Regions from separate parts of the Pelosinus baikalensis genome, predicted to be linked through region 2. Evidence: riboswitches for the same ligand, from Rfam matches in the RefSeq annotation. Region 2 holds a riboswitch; the other holds the start of a gene.
The links. Region 2 has a riboswitch for FMN ahead of ribB (3,4-dihydroxy-2-butanone-4-phosphate synthase). Riboswitches for the same ligand answer to the same signal wherever they lie in the genome.
Positions count from the first base shown of each region.

Region 1: it holds a riboswitch for FMN, as region 2 does, so the genes downstream of both, ribD (bifunctional diaminohydroxyphosphoribosylaminopyrimidine deaminase/5-amino-6-(5-phosphoribosylamino)uracil reductase RibD) here and ribB (3,4-dihydroxy-2-butanone-4-phosphate synthase) in region 2, are expected to answer to the same signal.

Region 1 covers NZ_JAJHJB010000006.1:129,285-136,924, reverse strand. The annotation lists gene LMF89_RS06760 (bifunctional 3,4-dihydroxy-2-butanone-4-phosphate synthase/GTP cyclohydrolase II) at 1-1,093, opposite strand, end outside; gene LMF89_RS06755 (riboflavin synthase) at 1,109-1,768, opposite strand; gene ribD (bifunctional diaminohydroxyphosphoribosylaminopyrimidine deaminase/5-amino-6-(5-phosphoribosylamino)uracil reductase RibD) at 1,737-2,867, opposite strand; FMN riboswitch at 2,978-3,109, opposite strand; gene rpe (ribulose-phosphate 3-epimerase) at 3,152-3,799, opposite strand; gene rsgA (ribosome small subunit-dependent GTPase A) at 3,805-4,680, opposite strand; gene pknB (Stk1 family PASTA domain-containing Ser/Thr kinase) at 4,695-6,575, opposite strand; gene LMF89_RS06730 (peptidoglycan D,D-transpeptidase FtsI family protein) at 6,593-7,640, opposite strand, start outside.
Region 2 covers NZ_JAJHJB010000011.1:18,708-26,347, forward strand. The annotation lists gene LMF89_RS09875 (nucleotidyltransferase substrate binding protein) at 1-15, opposite strand, end outside; gene LMF89_RS09880 (nucleotidyltransferase family protein) at 2-301, opposite strand; gene LMF89_RS09885 (DNA/RNA non-specific endonuclease) at 609-2,429, opposite strand; gene LMF89_RS09890 (zinc-ribbon domain containing protein) at 2,804-3,103, opposite strand; gene LMF89_RS09895 (HAD-IA family hydrolase) at 3,410-4,039, opposite strand; gene LMF89_RS09900 (hypothetical protein) at 4,415-4,585, opposite strand; gene ribB (3,4-dihydroxy-2-butanone-4-phosphate synthase) at 4,811-5,455, opposite strand; FMN riboswitch at 5,580-5,725, opposite strand; gene LMF89_RS09910 (hypothetical protein) at 6,162-6,437, shown strand; gene LMF89_RS09915 (cupin domain-containing protein) at 6,534-6,950, opposite strand; gene pfkA (6-phosphofructokinase) at 6,978-7,640, opposite strand, start outside.

The DNA.
Region 1 (7,640 bases), on a different contig from region 2:
ATCCATAACCTTCTAAACCTGCTCTTTTTTTAGGATTATTCGTAAGCAGCTTAATACTTGTTAACCCTAAATCGACTAATATTTGAGCTCCAATCCCATAATCTCTGAGATCAGGTGCAAAACCCAATATTTCATTTGCTTCTACTGTATCCTTACCCTGATCCTGCAATGCATAAGCACGAATTTTATTGGCAAGACCAATTCCACGACCTTCTTGGCGCATATAAACCAGGACCCCTGCGTCTTCCTGACTAATACGTTTTAATGCATTATCTAGTTGTTCGCCGCAATCACAGCGCAGTGATCCTAATACATCACCCGTTAAGCATTCTGAATGTATGCGCACTAGTACATTTTCTTTACCTGCCACTTCACCTTTCACTAAAGCAACATGACATTGATTATCTAATTTGCTCTCATAAGCAACTAATTGAAAATCGCCATATTTAGTTGGCATTTTTGTTTCTGCACCGCGTATGATAAATGATTCATTAGCCTTCCGATACTTAATTAATTCTGCAATGGAAATGATCTTCAGATTATGTTTCGCAACAAATTCCAGTAGGTCTGGAACTCTAGCCATTCTGCCATCATCATTCATAATTTCGCAAATTACACCTGCAGGGTAACATCCAGCTAACTTTGGTAAGTCAACTGCGGCTTCCGTATGCCCTGCACGTCTTAAGACCCCGCCTTCTACATACCGCAATGGGAAAATATGACCTGGTCTTCTAAAATGTTCTGGGAGAGCATTGGGGTCTAACATAGCCCTAATCGTTTCTGCTCTTTCATGGGCTGAAATACCTGTTGTCACAGTATGTGCATCAACCGATACTGTAAAAGCAGTACAATTTGGATCCGTATTGTCACATACCATCGCACCAATACCCAGTTCGTCCAATTTAGAACCAATAACTGGCATACAAATAAGCCCACGTCCATGAGTCGCCATAAAATTAATAGCCTCAGGAGTCACTTTATCAGCAGCCATTAATAAGTCGCCCTCATTTTCTCTATCATCATCATCAACTACCACGATGATTTTACCATTTTTAATGTCTTCAATTGCTTCTTCAATCGTATTAAATTTCATGTTCATTCCTCCAATTTATAGTGTAAACCCATTTTTCTCTAGAAAATTCATGTTAATAGCAGAAGTTTTAGATTGTTGTTGAGCCGAGTCTAAATTTAGCAGCTTCTCTACATATTTTCCAATAACATCCACTTCTAGATTTACGACATCCCCCGTTTTCTTAAATCCTAATGTAGTGGCAGAAGCGCTATGAGGTATTAATGATACACTAAACCAATCCTGTCCATAATCTACGATAGTGAGACTGATACCATCAATTGCAATAGAACCTTTTTTTACAATATAGCGCATAACCTCGGAACCAGCCTCTATTTTAACAATTACGGCATTATCATTATTATCTTTAGTTCGAATGATTCCAATACCATCAATATGCCCGCTTACAATATGACCGCCAAAGCGATCACCAATACTAAGCGTTCTCTCAAGATTTACCTTAGAACCAATTTGTAAACTTGCCAGGGCTGTACTATCCACTGTTTCTGGCATAACATCAGCCGTAAAGTAATATGCATCATATTCAACTACCGTAAGACAAGTTCCATTAACAGCAATACTATCGCCTAATTTAACATCTTGTAAGACCTTATTTGCCGCTACCGTTAAACGCACAGATTTTACACCACGTGCAATGGCTTTGACTTTACCTAATTCTTCCACAAGTCCGGTAAACATCTCGTCCCTCCCGGTTACGCAGATATGCGCTAATTAATATATCTTCTCCAATTGCTTCCATATGTATATCTTCAAATCCTTTGGCGTCATTTACATCAGCTATCCCTTTTCCGCCAACTGGACCTGGAGCATCCACACCACCAATTATTTTAGGAGCAATAAACCAATTGATTTTATCAACCAAATTATCTTCTAGAACAGAAGCATTGATGGCAGCTCCACCCTCAATCAAAGTACTCGTAATTTGCTGCTCACCTAATATCTTAAATAAATGAGACAAATTCACACCAGCCGTCGTTTTCTCACACTCGATTACTTCCACACCATAAGCTCTAAGAGCATCAATTTTTTCTTGAGGTGCTTTATCAGTAACAGCAATCATGGTTCGCGCTAATCCATCCGTAACGACATTAGAATGAATTGGTGTGCGTGCCATACTGTCAACGACCACACGAATAGGATTTTTCCCCTGATACGCCAGACGAGTAGTTAAAGTGGGGTTATCAGCGAGCACTGTACCAATCCCGACTAAGATAGCATCATAAGTATCTCGTAATTGATGAACATAAATTCGTGATTCTACCCCTGTGATCCACTTAGAATGTCCTGTATAAGAAGCAATTTTCCCATCTAAAGACATGGCACTTTTCAAAAGTACAAAAGGCTTTTTCGTAGAAATCCATTTTATAAACGTTTCATTTAGCTTTGCTGCTTCCTTTGCCAAGACACCTTCTATTACTTCAATCCCAGCCTCACGTAACTTAGAAATACCTTGCCCGGCTACTAAGGGGTTAGGATCTGTCATGGCAATAATTACTTTTTTAATACCAGCTGCAATTAAAGCTTCCACACATGGTCCTGTTCTGCCATGATGAGAGCAAGGCTCTAATGTAACATAGATACTGGCATTATAGGCTAAATCTCCAGCTTGCTGCAATGCATTAATTTCAGCATGGGGCGTACCAGCCTTTCTATGCCATCCTTCGCCAACCACTCGCCCATCACGAACAATCACCGCTCCAACCATAGGATTGGGACTGGTACGACCTTTAGCATACTGAGCTAAAGCTAATGCCTGCCCCATATACTTTTCATCCATAATTGACCCTCCAAAAAAATTAAGCTGTTAAAAAAGTTTAAAAAAACTTTTTAACAGCCTCATAGAACATTAGAATGCAACATTGATTAAGCCTTATATAAGACTTAAATCATCACCTTTTTCCATCCAGACTATACTGTCGGCTCCGGAATTCCACCGGATCAGCCATACGGCTCGCGGGCTAATCACCGCCGGTAAGGAGTTAAAAGATCGCTCTTTTTCACCTTGCCCCAAAGGCTTACTTATTCAATTACTGTATATGTTACCAGCATTAAGGGAAATAATCAAGTCCCTCTAATTTCACAAATCGCTTTTTTTATGTCATCTGCCTGATATATCGCAGAACCTGCTACTAAAATATTGGCACCTGCAGCTACAACTTCTCTAGCCGTTACTGGATTTATGCCTCCATCAACTTGTATATCGACCTTCAGATTACGTTCATCAATCATTTTTTTTAGTTTCGCTATTTTATGAATCATACTAGGGATAAATTTTTGACCGCCAAATCCCGGATTTACAGTCATTAATAAGACCATATCCACTTCTCCAAGTACTTCTTCGATTGATGATAGCGGTGTTGCCGGATTAAGGGACACTCCCGTTTTTAGCCCTAGTTCTCGAACACATTGCAAGATTCTATGCAAGTGTGGAGCTGTTTCAACATGGATTGTTAAAAGATCGGCTCCTGCTTTAGCAAAGGGTTCAATGAAATCTTGAGGATTATTAACCATTAAATGTACATCAAATAACAATGTAGTAACCTTACGAATCGCAGCTACAACAGGTGGCCCAAAAGTAAGATTCGGCACAAAATGACCATCCATTATGTCGATGTGCAACATATCAGCACCTGCTGCCTCTACTAGTTTTATATCTTCAGCTAATTTCGAGAAATCGGCTGAAAGAATCGATGGTGAAATTTTAATCATACTATTTAAAATCCTTTCTTCTTATCTTGAATTTCTGCCAATATTTCAGTATAGGAATGATAGCGTTGCTCCTGAATACGCCCCTCTGTCACTAACTGCTTTACAGCACACTGAGGCTCTTTTAAATGTAGGCAAGTATTAAATTTACACTCATGCACAACGGCTGCAATTTCAGGAAAATAATACATCAGTTCATTTTTTTTCACATTCTCAAACTCAGTAAAGCTAAAACCTGGTGTATCTACTACAAATCCGCCACTAGAAAGAGGTAACAATTCAGCAAAGCGAGTCGTATGTTTACCACGTCCTATCTTTTCACTGACTTGACCAGTTACCAATGTAAGACCCTCTTCTACAGTATTTAAGATCGTAGATTTACCAGCCCCAGAGGGACCGGCAAATACGCTAATCTTCCCAGATAGCTGATTACGTAATTCTTCTATGCCAACACCCATCTTAGCAGATATCGTAATAACACAATAGCCAATGCTACGATATAGTTCGAGAATTGGTTTTAATTCCTCACTATCTGCTAAATCAATTTTATTAATACAGATGACAATATCTAAATCTGACATTTCAGCCAATACTAAAAATCGGTCTATTAATATGGTATTGATATCTGGGCTTACTGCTGCAAAAGTGATGATCACTTGATCGATATTCGCAATCATCGGTCGTTGCAGCATACTACGACGCGGTAAAATCTTTTCAATGATTCCCTTGCCATTTTCTGTTATATTATACTCTACTTCATCCCCTACTAGAAGAGAAAAGCGCTCTTTCTTAAAACGTCCTCGCAAAGTACACATTGTTACTTTCGCATTGGTCTTCACATAATAAAAACTATTATATGTTTTCAATATCACCCCATGCTGCACTTTTTTGCCTCCTGTTATATTGTTTGCTCTTGCAACAATACACCATTTATATATACTTGTACTCTTACTTGTCCTACACCATCAACTGTTTTTTCAACCTTATCACCAGGCTTGTGTACATTTTCATAAACTACACGCCGTCCATTTGTATCTGTTATGACGATTTGTACAGCTTGCCGTATTGCTCCTTCAGGAACAGTGATCTGCACTACAGCCTTTTTGGTAGCACTAGTATTTCCCTTGGCAACCGTTAAGTCAACGGCTGCACCTTCTGTAATCTCAGCAGCAGGACTGGGGTTTTGTCCAATAATCGTCCCAGAAGGATATTTGTCACTCACTTCTTCTGTTACTTTACCAACCTTTAATTTTAAACTTTCAAATTGAGTATTTACAGTATTAATTGGCGTTCCACGGAAATCTGGCAAAGCAAATTTGCGCGGACCAGCCCCTTTACTTACAACAAGATCAATCGCTGTATTTTTATTAACCTGTGCAGGTGGCCGCGGCTGCTGATTAATAATAACATCAACAGGCGTATCAGCATTAAACTGCTCATCAATTCTCCCTACCACAAGTCCTGCATTTTTAATTTGCAGCTCTGCATCTCGCCGACTAAGTCCTCTAAGATCAGGAACTACAGTAATTTCGCCACCCTTACTAACGACAAGATTAATCATACGCTGCTCTTTTACAATATTTCCAGCATCTGGAGATTGGGAAATAACATGTCCGGCTGGTATTTTATCACTAAATGCTTCGGATACATTCACTCGCAAGTTTTGATCTACTAAAAGACTGCGGGCAACCTCAACTTGCTTACCAATAACATTAGGCACAGTAACTTCATTGTTGCTCCAGAACTTACCAAATGCGAAAAAGGCACCTATCATAAAACCAAATAGCAGTAATAATACCAGTCCCCATACTACTCGTTTGGAATGATTTTTTTTCTGCAAATTATTATTATCCACTTCTAGCGCAGTCCCCGAATTGGCTTGAGATATAATGGGCTCATCTAAACGTGGCAATATCTGTGTGGGAAAATCTCCTCTTGATAAGCGTCGCGTATGATCATCTCTGAAATAATTCTGTACGGACTTTAAGTCCGTAATCATTTCACCAATATCATTATAACGATTAGATACATCTTTAGCCATTGCCTTTAATACAATAGCTTCTAACAATGGCGGTACCTCTGGTTTTAATTCTCGTATAGGACGAGGCTCTTCTTGTAAGTGCTTCAATGCAATACTAATCGGTGTCTCACCATTAAAAGGCACTGTACCTGTCAGCATTTCGTAAAGAACTACCCCTAAAGAATAAATATCAGACTTTGCTCCAACTGCAGTTCCTTTCGCTTGTTCTGGCGAAAAATAATGCACCGATCCAATAATCGTCGCGGTATGATGCATCGTCACAGAACTTACAGCTCTTGCAATACCAAAGTCTGTAACTTTAATACGTCCTGCACGAGTCATAAGGATATTATGAGGCTTTATATCACAATGCACTAAATTATTTTGATGAGCGTGTTCTAATGCTTCTGCAATATCTGCAGCAATTCTCACGGCCATTTCAATCGGCAGTGGCTCTCGCAAAATACGTTCCTTAAGAGTTTCACCTGAAATATATTCCATAACAATATAATGTACTTCATCATCTTTGCCAACATCATACATATTCACAATATTATGATGGGATAGTCGGGCAGCAGCCTGCGCTTCGCGACGAAAACGAGTAACAAATTCTTCATCATTAGCAAATTGCGAGCGTAGCACTTTTACAGCTACAGAGCGATCCAATAGTTTATCATGAGCACGATAAACATCAGCCATACCGCCGCCGCCAATATGTTCCAAAATAGTATATCTTTTATCAAGAGTTCGATCAATCATGGTGAACTATCACCTCCTTATTGTAATGCCGCCTTAAATACTTGACGAGCCATCGGCGCTGCAATGCTTCCCCCAAATCCAGCGTTCTCAACAATTACCGCAATTGCAACTTGGGGATTATCTGCTGGTGCAAAACCAATAAACCAAGCATGAGAATCGCCTTGGGAATTCTCTGCTGTACCAGTCTTACCTGCTACTAATACTCCTGGCAAAGAGGCCGCTGTACCTGTACCATTGCGAACTACCTTCACCATCATCTTATTAATTTCATCAGCCAATTGAGGAGTTGTGGGAGTAAGCCATTCTTCAGGTGCAAACGTTTTTATAAGACTTCCATCTACGCCTGTTATTTTGTCAACAAGATAGGGTCTCATAATTTTCCCCTCATTTGCGAAACTGCTTGCTAACATAGCCATCCGCAAAGGAGTAACTAATAAACTTCCTTGTCCAATACCTGTTTGCGCTAGATCTCCATCTCCTAAAGAGGAAAAATCAGGCAAATGAGAAGCAACTTCTTGCAATTCTTGACCAACAGAACGCTTAAATCCAAATCGCTCAAAGGTATTTTCCATTTTTTTATACCCTAATTTTAAAGATAATGTACCAAAAAATACATTGGACGAAACAGCTAATGCTTCTTCTAAATTAATATTCCCATAAGCTTCCAAATGGCTTTCTTGTAAAATATAGTCTGGTGGAATCTTTAAAGCCGCTTCACAATATATTTTTTCTTTTAAATCGATTACCTTTTCCCTGCGTGCTGCCTCTGCAATCATAACCTTAAGCGTAGACCCTGGAGGATATAATCCCTGGGTTACTCGGTTTAATAAAGGACTGTTTTTATCAGTAGAAATACGTTTCCATTGCTGATCAATTTCATTGGGGTCAAAGCTTGGTTTGCTTACCATCGCTAATATAGCTCCTGTATTAGGATTGATCGCCACAATTGCACCTTTATGATTACCAAGTGCTTTATAGGCTGTTTCCTGCACAGTAGCATCCAATGTTAACACCACATTATTACCAGACCTGTTCGTAAATAAATGGCTTACAGCACCTAAATGA
Region 2 (7,640 bases):
CTTATAATCGCTCATATATAACCACACCTTCTTTTTTTATATTTTCTAATAATTTTATATCGGTATGATTATCTATAAATATTACATCTATTTTGAAAAGTGTTGCAAGATCGTCAATTTCACTGGAGAAATATCCTTTACTTTTAAATTCTGGCAAAGGGTACACTGCAAGATCAATATCGCTAGTTGACTTGTTGTCACCTCTTGCTCGAGAGCCAAAAAGAACAATTCGTTTGATTGCATACTCTCTGCCGATAGCTTGTATGGAACGAATGAGTGTATCATTCAGTGCACAATCCATTTATACGCCCTTCTCTCTCATTAAACCTTATTTTCACTATATTGTTGCCAATAAAACTTTATTAAAAACATCGACCAACGAATATTTCTTTGTTCAATAGTATATCATATAATCTTATGAAATTCATTACAGCTTATCCTCAGCCTGTAGAAGCTTCCATAGCTTCCGATAAACAGTAATTCGTACAAACCCATAGTATTTTACATTTCAACTTCGTTCATTGATTTTCCTTGTTTTATATTGTTTAACCAAAAATACAACGCCTGTTTTTTAGAGAGCGTTGTATTTCTGACAATATTGACCTTAATCAGATTCTAATATCTGAAGGAGTGTTGATAACATTAACGATTGCGGATTCAGTATCATCAGCAACCTCTGTAATACTCCTAAGAGGATCATGGTTCCGTAAATCACCAAAGTCAAGTCCCGTTAAAATTTCGATGTTACTGACAGCTACTTGGTACGTTTTGTAACTGCCAAATGCAAAATCCAAGTCTCTAATAAGGTTCTTTTGGGTTTGCAAATAGGCTGTTGCTGACATATTGCCATCCTCTTTAACCATTACCGCTATTTTCCAAAACTCGGCGGGAATTTTAACACCACGATATAGCATATCGTCCGTACGAAAGACCGGTCCAGTGAACACGGTCACTTTAAGATCAAAAGTCTCAGCGTTTTTTAAAATATAGTTTTCTAAATCTAGCCATGTGAGTTGATTAAAGTTTTTATGTTGGGGAGAGCAATTCGTAAAATGAAAAGTATCTTCGTTGGCTTTTTTGGCAAGCTTTCCCCATATTGGATCCAGTCTACGGACAAGATGCCCCCGGTCAATATCATTGTTGTCATACAATTCAGGACCACATTGATATTTGCGGTCAATACGAGGATCAAAGTACCATTTCTTTGGACGCTGAATATTAATGAGCTGTTGTCCATTAATATTTACTGCTGTATAATACGCTAAGCGACGCGATTTACTCATAACAATCGAAAAATGGGTATAATCTAGTACTGTTGTACCATTCTTTAGCAGGGCAATATCCTGCTTTAGATCAGATCGCAACTCAGGGAGAGGTACTGCATAATGGTTGCCGAGAAAGGCAGTGTTATAACCAGTTGATCTTTCGTACCAGTCAATAGCTAAGTTCCCTATTATCATTTGACTTCTTTCAATGTACGGTAACCCAGAACTAGCAAAGAGACTATCAAGTAGTACTTGCTGCTCTTCATGTAGTGTGGGTCGCAGCAGGGTAATACACTCCATAATACTACTGATACGAATGCCTTCATTAGCAATGTATTTGGTACTGTCATCGGGGTCAGGAACGCCTGTATGATGAAGAGCAATGGTCACCCACTCATCATTAAACACCGGAGAACCCGACGAACCTGGCATAGTGTCTGTTGTATAGTTGATAAAGTCGTCAAATATATCGGTGATTCTATTCTCTCTAATCGCAACTACTTTGGGTGCTCCTGAAGGATGCTGGATGCTTGAGACATATTCACCTAAGAGTGCTTTTCCTGATTCCATGTACAGTGGTAAGAATCCAAATTCGCTTAATTTCGTTCCGTCAGCAGAGTCAGTCTCTAATGCGACTAATGTGAAATCAAGTTTCACATCCGTTATAAACAAACGTTCCGGTACAAAACGGAAGCTTTTGATCTGACGCGGCATTAAGTTGAGATCAACCTCGCAGTTAAATTGGGCGAGGCTAGAACGTGCTACGCTTGCGCTGTCTAAGACGTGATGATTGGTAAGCAGCAAAGAAGGCGCAACGAGAAATCCTGTACCATGCCCGAGTACCCTACCTATAGAATCACGTATTTCAATTCTACACACGGACTTACCAGCTTTCAACCCCGCTTCCAGATACGAAATGGGAAATAGGTCACTTTCACCGATGATCCGCTTCATAGACAAGCCATCTCGAGGATTGATGAGTGTTTTGCGAATCGCAACTCGGTAAGATGTATCTACCTCGAGAGGGCTTTGGGTTGAAAGTTTACTAGCAATATGCTCTCGTTCACTCCTTCGATCTATGTAGCGTTTCAGTGAATTTTGCTCTTGCCTATCTACAAGGCTCTTATTCAATCTAGGAAAATCTTGATATGATATGACTGACAATGGTTAGACCTCCTTTCATCTGCCAAAAGTAAAGGAACAGGTTTAATAATATTATTAGAAAATTAAAGAGATAATGAATTTTTTCTTCAAGGAAATACATATTCCCATATTTTAGCATTTGTCATAGTAAGATAAAACTCCTGCTAAATGAATCACAAATTTAACAGTAACAGGAGTTTTGTTGATTTAATAATCGAATGCAATGGCTACTAAAGAAAATATTATAGTTGAAAAACTACTCACATTATATGGTGAGTAGTTTTTTTGGGATTGCATATCAAACCGTCTGTTTGCTCCATTTGCTATATTTTCCATCAGACTAAAAAAACTGCCCACCATGAGGCAGACAGTTAAATCAGAGATCGGTTACTTCGTTATCGATGGTTGATTTTGCTAAAACAGTCTCTGCAATACACTGGACGATCTCCGCTTGGGCGAAAAGGTACTTGAGTGGTTATACCGCACTCTGCACAAATAGCCTCATGCATTTCACGCTGTTGATAGTTATTACCTCGACCGCCGCTATTATGGGCTTGTTTGCGGGCAGCTCTGCATTCAGGGCAGCGTCCAGGTTCGTTAGTAAACCCTTTTTCGGCAAAGAAATCTTGTTCTGATGCTGAAAAAACAAATTGAACACCACAATCCTTGCATGTTAATGTTTTGTCTTGATTCATATTATTAGCCTCCTCGAACATATAAGAAAGCAACGAGCTACTATGTAATAAGGATCATAATGATTGATATAAAGATTATAATCGAAATCTAATTACTCATTGCTTCCCTTGTAAATAACAACATTTCTGGAATAAGAATGTTATTAATTACAGTGTAGTACTAATTTTTTTTCATGTCAAGCCTGAGCTAAAAGAGAATGGATCTGGGGCACCTCGCTTTGCTATTAAACACAATTCATCTTTTATTAACAATGCAGCAGTTACAGTTCTCATCTTTATACTCCTATGCGTACTTCTTTTAAGCTCCTAAATCGACTGCGAAATACTTAAAATTTCATGGGGTTTATGAACTATATAGTTTGGATGTTCCTTCTTCGCATTATCAATCTGATCGTATCCCCAACTTACCCAAATCACCTTAACACCACTTTTTTTGCCCGCAATAATGTCTCTAACTTCGTCTCCAACATAAATCGCTTCGGAATCTTTCAGTTTGTGCGTTTTTAAAAATCTTTTAATATCTTCATTCTTTCCAAACATATTGTTAGAACAAATAATTTCATTAATAAAGTCAATCTGATTATGCTTAAGACATTCTCTTATATTCTGCTCCGAATTTGTTGAGACAATTGCTAGCTGAAAGCCACACGCATTTAATTCTTCCAATAATTCCTTAATTCCATCAAACAAAATAAGATCCTTTATGGAGTACTTATATAGTTTGTAAATGTCCAACGCTAGAAGTGGAAATTTATATAATTTAAAATCAAGAAATTTAGACCTTTCCGTAATAGATAGTCTTTTTATATGTGCAATATCCTTTTGCTCTATCTTCTTTGCTTCATACTTGCTTGCAAGCTGGTTATACACTTCGATAACGATATTTAGTGAATCTACCAAAGTACCATCAAAGTCAAATAGTACGTACCTTACCATAACAATACGTGTCCTCCTTTTAAATTGTTTACCTAATTGATATTCACTACTATGTCAAATCAAAACAGAAGATACTAATGATTTAATATGCAGATTCCCTATACCTGCGGTTCAATTCGTTTTAATTCTTCTGGTATTTTCTATTTCACCTTCTTTCACTGCTTTTCCTTGTTTTATATTATTTAGCCAAAAACTACAACGCCTATAGTAGAGCGAGTTATAGCCGACCTATAAAACAGAGAGAACGTCCCTGTCAAAATGTCTAGGAACGCTCTCTCTTTCTTTGCGGTTAACTGGCGCAATATGCTAGAAAGTCAACGCTACAATTACGGTGAAAGACAGCCATCCTGCAAACAGAGCTCCGGGGGCAAAAGGTCAGCTACTAGTTGTATGATTGTCCATTTCCTCATTTGCAACTCCGTTTTGGCTATTGATTTCCTGCTGCTCAGCTGGCGCATCCTCAGCCTCTGACTCAGCAGCCAATAACATCATTAATTCAGCTTCGGACACAGTGGAAAACATGCCAGAAATCAATTTTTCTCTCATGCTTCAAACCTCCCTTGCTGTGCTTATGCTACCAGTTTACCGCATGATTAGTTATTGACCTGTGGCGAAATTCTTATGCACTGCATTTTCAGGAAATCTTGTCTCTAGCTTCTAATTAACACTTTTAAACTACCTAATTTTTCCTACAAAACTCCTCTTACTGCAATTTATTATAACTAATAAAAGGTAGAAGCAACAAAACCGTCGCTTCTACCTTGCTGTATTTTATATTCCCCTGTTCTTGCGATAAGCAATTATATCTTCAACCGTAATTACCGGCATATGATTTTTCTCTGCAAATGCTACTATTTCAGGCATACGTGCCATTGTACCATCAGGATTTGTTAGTTCACATAATACACCATAAGGTTTTAATCCTGCAATGCGCATTAAATCAACATTGGATTCGGTATGTCCTGCTCTTTCCAAAACGCCGCCTTGCTTGGCCTTTAATGGGAAAACATGACCTGGCCGCCGAAGGCAATCAGGTCTTATAGGATCAGCAATCGCCGCTTTCACCGTGGCCACACGGTCAGCAGCAGAAACACCTGTAGTAACTCCGGCTGCCGCTTCAATTGAAATGGTAAAAGGGGTTTCAAAGCTACTGGTATTTACATCTACCATCATGGGCAATTCTAATGCCTGTACTCTTTCTTCCGTCAAGCACAAGCAAACAATTCCGCTTCCCTCACGAATAAGCATAGCCATTTGTTCATTGGTTAAAGATTCTGCTGCAAAGAAAATATCGCCTTCATTTTCCCGCTCTTCATCATCAGTAACCAAGACCCCCTGACCATTTCGCAATGCGTGTAATGCGGCTTCCACCCGCTCCATAGGATTTCCAAATCGAGTTAGTAATGTTTGATTCACAGTATACTCCTCCTAATGATTTTAGTCGGACTTACTAGAATCAGGGCACAGATGGACAGACAGCTCAACACAGACATAAAACAGCATTAACCCACATTTTAGAATAAACTTTTTTAGCTGACTGCCTTATCCTCTTCCATCCGGACTATACCGTCGGCACTGGTTTCTCACCAGTTCTGCTGACCTCTTTTTCTAAAAGAGCGCTCGCGGGCTCCTCAGTACAACTGAGATACCGCCGATGGGGAATTTCACCCCGCCCTGAGAATAAGTCGATACTTATAAGTATACTTGTGATTTTATATTTGTCAAGGAATTCCATTCCTCTGCTCCTAACAGTTCAATCCTACCCTTTTCTTGCACGCAAAAAAAGAAACTGAGGTTTTTGAGTGAGGCGTTCATAAGCTTGAGGATGTATTTCGGTGAATAAGGAACTCGCACTGGAGAGATACTAGGTGTATGTCGATGATGGGAGGGCTAGTTGTCTCTTGCTGGAATCGGAGCATTTACAACGACGCTGGCACATTTAATTTTCGATTATATCTGTCAAATGTGGCAGGAGAGCATATTCGTCCGCAGCAGTTAAACCGCTAGATCAGAATTTACCCCATTTGGAATTGGTTGCCAATCGTCATTATTTTGTCACATTTATATACTATTCTAAAGATAGTATTTCAAGTAAATTCCAAAAGAAAGGAGTTTATCATAAATGCAACCAATCATTAAAGTATCTCCCATACGAAAAATGGGTGCTGCCTATCTTCAAATATCGCAGCAAAATCAAATGACTAACATACAAAAAAGCAGCAAATACAATAAACGTAATTTTGGCTCAAAAATTACACGACAAAAAGCAGATGTTGTTGAAATTAGTGATCAAGGTTTACGCGCATTACAGCAGCAGGAATACTTAGCCTCTCCTGCGCAAAGCAGTACCGCTCCCTTGTCATATGCTTCACGTTTAATCGCAAATTACGAAAAATAGGATTCTGCCAGGGAACGCAAAAAACCGAACGACTTGCAAGAACTCAACAGAGAACTTGCAGATCGTTCGGTTTTTATTGCATGGTAGTATTATTTTTTAAAAGCTGCTATACCACTCATCTAAGCTTCCGTTATCCTCAACGGTAACTTTATCATTACCCGAAGGATATTTAAAAAACAATAATTTAAGCCCCGCTTTTGACTTTTGTGCATAGGTAATTCCTTGATGAATTAAATAAAAATCTCCTTGTTTAACAAAGGTTTCTTCTCGCGTCTTTACGTTGATATACTTGCTTTCCCCTGCTAATACATAGATATACTCGGTTGTTGTTGTATGATAGTGCGGTTTTTCAATCGTATACTCTGTATATTCTGTAATGCCGGCTTCTACATGAGGATCTCGTAAATATTCCAGTTCTTGAGGCAAGGCTAATTCACCCACTAGATATTGTCGCTTTGAACTGCCTAGTGCTAATTGGATATTTTCACCGCTTATTACTTCGATTCTTTTCATCCTTCTCACCTTACCCTTACCGTCTTGCTAGATTGACAATATTTGAGATAAATTGTACATTTCTTGATCAAATACTTTTCTTTTCGTAAGCGCTTCCATAATATCTATGTTAATCAAGTGATTGTCTTTTATGCCAATGGCACGATTGGATTTCCCCTCAATCAATAGATTAACAGCCATAGCTCCCATTTTGCTTGCTAATATTCGATCAACAGCGGTGGGCACTCCGCCTCGCTGAAGATATCCAAGCACCGTAACTCTTGATTCAATACCAGCATTATTCAATATTTCTTTTTGTAACTCTGCAGCAGATCCTCTGCCTTCAGCCAACATAATAATATTATGAGCTTTCCCGCGCTTCCTGCCTTGCAGCATTTTCTCACAAATTTTCTTCACTTCATATTGTTCTTCTGGAACTAAGATACTTTCCGCCCCTCCAGCAAGACCTGCGTAAAGAGCGATATCCCCGCAGTGCCTTCCCATCACTTCAATAATGGTTACTTTCTCATGAGACATGGATGTATCTCTTATTTTGCTGATGGAATCGAGCACCGTATTAACTGCTGTATCAAAACCAATTGTATAATCGGTGTACGCTAAATCGTTATCAATGGTACCGGGAATTCCCATTACTTTGATATTGCCGCGACCAAGTTTATTAATTCCCTGGAAAGAACCATCTCCACCGAT